DNA from 3 places in the Streptomyces sp. GLSS-08 genome. Region 3 is predicted to be linked to each of the others. Evidence: riboswitches for the same ligand, from Rfam matches in the RefSeq annotation. Region 3 holds a riboswitch; each other region holds the start of a gene.
The links. Region 3 has a riboswitch for cobalamin ahead of AC0ZLC_RS07255 (CbtB domain-containing protein). Riboswitches for the same ligand answer to the same signal wherever they lie in the genome.

Region 1 (2,190 bases), on a different contig from region 3:
CCGCCCGATCTCCGCCCCCTCGCGCGTGACGAACGAGTTGAGGGACATGTTCTGCGCCTTGAAGGGCGCCACCTTCACGCCCTGGCGCACCAGCCACCGGCAGATCCCGGCGGTCACGACGCTCTTGCCGGCGTCGGAGGTGGTGCCGGCGATCAGCAGTCCGCCGCTCATCGGGTACGCCCCTTCGTGAGTCCCTGCGCGAGCAGCCGCCCGGCGACGCACACGCCCAGCGCGAGCCCGCTCACCCGCCGGGACAGCCGTACGGCCCGCTCGATGTCGCGGACGGACACGGCCCGCCCGTCGCCGTTCAGCACGGGCCGGTGCTCGACCCGCCCTCCGTACGAGAGGGTCCCGCCCAGCCGTACGCCCAGCGCCCCCGCGAAGGAGGCCTCCACGGGACCGGCGTTGGGGCTCGGGTGCCTGGCGGCGTCGGCACGCCAGGCGCGCACGGCACCGCGCGGATCGCCGCCCGCGACGGCCGCGAGTACGGCGGTCAGCCGGGCCCCCGGCCAGCCGGCGACGTCGTCGAGCCGTGCGGAGGCCCACCCGTAGCGGCGGTACCTGGCGGACCTGTGCCCGACCATCGCGTCCAGCGTGTTCACGGCCCGGAAGGCGACGAGCCCGGGCACACCGCCGACGGCGCCCCAGACCAGGGCGCCCACGACGGCGTCGGAGGTGTTCTCGGCGACGGACTCGACCACGGCCCGGGCGATCCCGTCGGTGTCCAGCGCCTGCGGATCCCGCCCGCACAGGTGGGGCAGCCGCTCGCGGGCGGCGTCGACGTCGCCGGCGGCCAGCGCACCGCCGACGGTCCTGGCCTCCCGGCCGAGGGAGGTGCCCCCGACGACGGCCCAGGTGGCGGCGGCGGTCAGCGCGACGGAGGCGGCGGGGGAAGTGTGCACGCGGTGGCTCGCGAGGGCCGCGAGAGCGGCGGCGCCACCGGCGCACACCGCGGTGTGCAGCGCGCCCCATCCGCGGTGGTCGCGCCACAGCACCCGTTCCACGGCGCCCGCGGCCCGCCCGAACGCGGCGACCGGGTGCCCGCGGCGGGGGTCGCCGAGGAGCAGGTCGCCGAGGAGGCCGGCGGTGGCGCCGTACGCGAAGACGCGATCGGCACGCACGGGCTCAGCCCGCTGTGGGGTGCGGCAGCACCCTCGTACTCGTCAGGACCCGCAACGGGCAGCCGCGCATGGCGATATGTCCTCACTCAGGGTGTCCGCGCCCTGGTTCGAAGAGACCGGCGGTGAGAGTTCCTGGCTCCCGGGGGCGTTCTTCCCCGGTGACAGTGGCGGGACCGCGCCGGATTCGCACCGGCTTCCTCTCCTGCCGCCGTAGTTGGCTCCGGCAGTCCACCACGGGGTCAGAACAGCCGTCAACTTGCTGTTGACCTGCGAAGGGAGAGTGTGCGAAGCCCCACACGCAGGTGGGGTGCGGGACGGTGTTCCGTCCCGCACCCCACGTGAAGTGATGCCGCGTTGTTCGGTTTTTGTCGGGTTTCAGCCCGGTCGTCAGGCGACGATCAGGTAGATGCCGTACGCCACCGCCGCCGCGCACGCGGCGAAGCAGGCGTACGCGCCGGTCACCGCGAGGGCGGCGGAACCGCCCTGCGTGGCCCCGGACTCGCGCTTGGAGAGGCCGACGATGCCGAGGGTGAAGAGGCCGACGAGGGCCACGGTGACCACGAGGCTGGCTCCGAAGACGGAGCCGAGGGCTGCCCAGTCGATGTTCATGCTGTTCGTTCCTTAGACCGTGGCCGGGCGGGTGGGCTCGGTGGGGGTGCCGGCGTCCGGGGCCGGGATGGTGGCCGTCAGACCGATGTCGGCCGTGGCGACCGGGCCGGCCGGCGGCGGGGTGACCGCGGCGATCGCGGCGGTCACGACGCCCGCGGGCTCGGCCTGGCCGTCGTTGACGTTGGCCATGGTGACCGGCTGGCGGCGCGAGAGCGTCCAGATGACACCGGCGCCGGCCACGAGCAGCACGCCCGTGGTGACGATGCCCCAGGTGCCCTGCTGGGTGAGGAACTCGGCACCGGCGCCGACGAGTCCGGCGGCCGGCAGGGTCAGGCCCCACGCGATGAACATGCGGCTCGCGGTCGACCAGCGGACGACCCCGCCCCTGCGGCCGAGGCCCGAGCCCATGACGGCGCCGGAGCAGGACTGCGTGGTGGAGAGCGAGAAGCCCAGGTGCGAG
Region 2 (2,190 bases), on a different contig from region 3:
CGCGGGCGGGGATCGTCTTCCTGGCCAGCCCCGCCTCCTCGGCCCTGCGGTACGCGGCGTCGAACTCCTCGCCCCACAGGTCGACCAGCTCGGGCACGTCGGACGGCGAGAACAGCGACCAGACGCCGTTCGCGTCGACCCGGCGCATGAACTCGTCGGGGATCCAGTGCGCGAGGTTGAGGTTGTGCGTACGGCGGGCGTCCTCCCCGGTGTTGTCGCGCAGTTCCAGGAACTCCTCGATGTCGGAGTGCCAGGTCTCCAGGTAGACCGCGGCGGCACCCTTGCGCCGGCCGCCCTGGTTCACCGCGGCGACCGAGGCGTCCAGCGTCTTCAGGAACGGCACGATGCCGTTGGAGTGCCCGTTCGTGCCGCGGATCAGCGAACCGCGGGAACGGATGCGGGAGTAGGACAGACCGATGCCGCCGGCGTGCTTGGAGAGGCGGGCCACCTGGTGGTAGCGGTCGTAGAGGGAGTCCAGCTCGTCCAGCGGGGAGTCGAGGAGGTAGCAGGACGACATCTGCGGGTGTCGGGTGCCGGAGTTGAACAGCGTGGGGGAGGAGGGCAGGTAGTCGAGCCGGCTCATCAGACCGTAGAGCGCGGCCACTTCGTCGACGGCGCGGGAGGTGTCGTCCTCGGCGAGACCGGAGGCGACGCGCAGCATGAAGAACTGCGGGGTCTCGATCACGCGCCGGGTGATCGGGTGCCGGAGCAGATAGCGGCTGTGCAGGGTGCGCAGGCCGAAGTAGCCGAAGCGGTCGTCGCCCGCGACGTCGACGAGCGCGTCGAGACGTGCCGCGTGCAGGCGGACGAACTCGGCGGTGCGGTCGGCGATCAGTCCCTCCCGGTGCCCGACGGCGACGGAGCCGGAGAAGGACGTGACGCCCTGCGAGGCGGCCTCGGCGGCGATGCTGATCGTCAGCAGCCGCGCGGCCAGGCGTGAGTAGACCGGGTCCTCGGAGATGAGTCCCGCCGCGGCCTCGGTGGCCAGTTCGCGCAGTTCCGCCTCGTCCGCCCGCGCGGACCGGCCGCGCAGCGCGGCGGCGGCGACCCGGCCGGGGTCGGCGTCGGGGAGGTCGGCGGTGAGGTCGGTCAGGGTCCGCAACAGTGCGGCACCGGGACCGTCCGGCTGGGCCGATGTCGCGGGCGGTGTCGCCGGATCGGCTGGCGCGATGGTCACGTGGGGCTCTCCCTCGCTCGGCACGGGGCCTTCGGGAGGGCAGCGGGGCACACGTCGTCCCGCACGGGTACGCGTGCGTCCACCGGCCCATTCCACGAGGCCCGGACGTCTGGGCACCCGGACCGGACGGACCGGGCGCACTGCCGGCAGGTCCTCGGACTGACCGTGTGCGCGAACACGCACAAGTACACCGTTGCGGGACAGTTCCGGATTCGCACCGGATTCCCCTGCGGCGACAGCGAGCATGAGCATACATCTTGTGCCGGGCCGCCGATGCGCCCCCACATGTTGTGTCGTGTCGGCTCCGGAGGGTGGCAGTCGGCAGGGAGGCCGCCGTCGGCACCGCCGCTGTCAGAGCGTCAGCTCGTACGTCGGCAGCAGGATGTCGTCGAGGTCCGGGACCGGGTTCCAGTCGCGCGCGGGGGCTCGGGTGAAACCGAGCCGCTCGTGGACGCGGTGGGCGCGCATGGTGCGCTGGGTGGAGAGCACGACGCGGAAACACCCCTCAGTGGCCCGTGTCCGATGAGGATGTCCATGCGGCCGAGTCTGCCGGAAACGGACGACGACGGGCCGCCGGTTCACCCCGGCGGCCCGTCGTCCGACGCGCGGGACTCAGTGGGCGATGTCTGCCGTGGCCTTCGGGAGTTCCGTGGGGACGCCCGGGTCCCCGGCGTCCGCCGTGTAGTCCGCGGGCGACGTCTCGTCCACACCGTCGGGGGCCTTCGCCGCGCGCAGGACGAAGGTCAGCACCACCGTCACCACGACGTTCAGCACGAAGGCCGTCAGACCGATGTAGCCGATCTCCCCGATGCCGGGGATCTCCTTGGAGCTGCCGCCGAAGTGCTTCTGCGTCGGGGAGGCGACCCCGTACGCGGCGAGGGTGCCGTAGGCCATGCCGACCGCCCAGCCCGCGAGGAGCGCCCAGCGGTGGAACCACCGGGTGAACAGGCCGCCGACGAGCGCCGGGAAGGTCTGCAGGATCCAGATGCCGCCCAGCAGCTGGAAGTTGATCG
Region 3 (2,190 bases):
CCCTGAGCAGGGGCGGTCCCGGGCACCGTCAGCCGCTGGGCCAGTGCGCCGAAGACGAGCCCGAAGGAGGTCCACAGCGTCAGCTGGATCGCCAGTGCCGCGAGCCGGAACTGCCACAGCAGGGTGCCCGAGAAGTCCCTCGGCACCTCGTCGACCGCCGGGAGGAACGCGTACGCAAGAGCGACGGCGACGACGAAGAACGCCCCGGCGGCCAGCGTCGCGTTCCAGTTGCCCAGCCGCGGTGCGAGGCGCTTGCCCAGGATCACGGTCGCGACGGCAAGCAGCACGCTGAGCAGGACCATGAGGAAGTACAGCGTCGTCCGCTTGCCGATGGTGTCGGCGTCGCCGACGGACGGCGGGTTGGCCGGGTACTTGAGGAACGGCACGACGTAGACCGCGACCAGGCCCGCCGTCGACAGCAGCAGCGCACTCGCCCGGGGCCCGAAGCGGCCGATCCGTCCGAGGGCGAAGCAGTACGCGAGAGCGGCGATGCCGCCGAAGGCGATGCCGTAGACGAGGACGCCGGTGGCCAGGCCACCGGTGGACTGCATGGTGCGGGTCACCGTCTCCACGCCGTGTTCGTGGTGGTGCGCGTGCGATTCCTCGTACGCGATCGCCGCGTCCACGCGGGACTCACCGAGGAAGTACGCGACGGCGAGGGCGAGCAGGCCGGCGGCGAGACCCGCCAGCATGCCGCGCACCAGGAGGTTTCTGACTGTTGCTGAGTTCATCGGCTCGTACGCTTCCTCGTCGCCGTCAGTGGCAGGGGAAGCCGAGCAGATGGCGGGCGTCGTGCACCCACTCGTGCACGTTCTCGCCCGAGACGAGCGCGGTGGCGCCCTGTTCGGCGCCGACGAAGTAGAGCAGGACCAGCATCAGGATGCCGAAGAAGACCGCCCAGGGAGCGATCGCGCCGATCGGCAGCTTGGCGGGAACGGCGGTGGGAGTGGCGGTCGGCTGAGCGACGGACTGCGCCATGTGGCAGGACCTCCTGGGGAACTCGCGTCCCATCGTGGTGGTGCACAGGACGACGGCTGCGGGTCTGACTTGCCCTGCCTTCACCACCCCTGGCGGGAGCGGCTGTTGCGGGGCTTACAGTGGCGCGACCGTGCCGGATTCTCACCGGGCTTCCGCCGTACCGTCGTCAATATCGTCGAGACCGTACCGCGAAGCGGAGGCCCGGCCAAGGGCGCACGGGAGGCACAGCGTGCGCCCCGGGGTTCAGGACCACGGCCAACTCCCGCTCTGCACACGGCGTTCGGCTGCGGGCGCGGCGGCATTTCGATCACGAGAGCGGATCCATGACGACCCGAGTGACCTTGATCTCAGCAGCGTCGAGCGCGGCGCTCCGCGAGGCCCGCTTCGACGACGGCTGTCCCGCGGACACCGGCGGACTGCGGCTCGCCCGGACTGCCGCGGACATGTTCACGGCCGCGGGTGAGCGGTGGGTCTCCCCCAGCGTGCGCTGCCGGGACACCGCCGGCGCGCTCGGTCTTGACGCGGTCGAGGTGGCGGAGCTCGCCGGTCTCGACGTGGGCCGCTGGCGCGGCGCGACGCTGGACGAGGTGGGCGCGAAGGAACCGGACGCGGTCGCGCGCTGGCTGGCGGACCCGGGGTCCGCTCCGCACGGCGGGGAGTCGGTGCGGGACTTCTGCGACCGGGTCGCCCGTCGGCTGGACAGGGCCGCGGAGCACGCGGGGCGCGTCGTCGCCGTCGTGGAGCCGGAGGTCGTACGGGCCGCGCTGGTACGGGCTCTCGGGGCGCCGGAGTCCGCGTTCTGGCGGATCGACGTACCGCCGCTGACCGCCACGGAGCTCAGCGGGCGCTCGAACCGCTGGAACGTGCGCGCCGGACGCCCGCTGCCGGACCGGGACGCGGACCGGTGTGGCGCGGACCGGGAAGCGCACCGGTAGACGCGGACCGAAGACCAGCGCCCGCGTGACGCGGACCGGCACCCGCGCCCGCCTGACGCGGACCGGGACCCGCACCGATGTGGTGCCCGGCGGCAGGCCGCCGGTACCGTCGGCGCCCGGGCACCCCGGGCCGCCCGGGGTGCCCCCGGTGCCGGCGGCGTGCCGACGGGGTGGCGGCCCGCCTCAGCGGAGCGTGGCCATGAAGTCCATGCAGGCCTGGGCGCACTCACGGCAGGCCTTCGCACTGCCCTGCGCACCGGGGTGGTCGTCGAAGACG

Region 1: it holds a riboswitch for cobalamin, as region 3 does, so the genes downstream of both, AC0ZLC_RS27130 (cobalamin biosynthesis protein) here and AC0ZLC_RS07255 (CbtB domain-containing protein) in region 3, are expected to answer to the same signal.
Region 2: it holds a riboswitch for cobalamin, as region 3 does, so the genes downstream of both, AC0ZLC_RS14440 (ribonucleoside-diphosphate reductase subunit alpha) here and AC0ZLC_RS07255 (CbtB domain-containing protein) in region 3, are expected to answer to the same signal.

The regions. Positions count from the first base shown of each region.
Region 1 covers NZ_JBWJAQ010000018.1:68,264-70,453, forward strand. The annotation lists gene AC0ZLC_RS27125 (cobyric acid synthase) at 1-171, opposite strand, end outside; gene AC0ZLC_RS27130 (cobalamin biosynthesis protein) at 168-1,121, opposite strand; cobalamin riboswitch at 1,229-1,369, opposite strand; gene AC0ZLC_RS27135 (hypothetical protein) at 1,509-1,730, opposite strand; gene AC0ZLC_RS27140 (inorganic phosphate transporter) at 1,743-2,190, opposite strand, start outside.
Region 2 covers NZ_JBWJAQ010000007.1:87,084-89,273, reverse strand. The annotation lists gene AC0ZLC_RS14440 (ribonucleoside-diphosphate reductase subunit alpha) at 1-1,177, opposite strand, end outside; cobalamin riboswitch at 1,306-1,464, opposite strand; partial or broken gene AC0ZLC_RS14435 (GNAT family N-acetyltransferase) at 1,529-1,699, opposite strand; gene mctP (monocarboxylate uptake permease MctP) at 1,790-2,190, opposite strand, start outside.
Region 3 covers NZ_JBWJAQ010000003.1:386,459-388,648, reverse strand. The annotation lists gene AC0ZLC_RS07260 (CbtA family protein) at 1-731, opposite strand, end outside; gene AC0ZLC_RS07255 (CbtB domain-containing protein) at 757-978, opposite strand; cobalamin riboswitch at 1,016-1,176, opposite strand; gene AC0ZLC_RS07250 (histidine phosphatase family protein) at 1,302-1,913, shown strand; gene AC0ZLC_RS07245 (four-helix bundle copper-binding protein) at 2,097-2,190, opposite strand, start outside.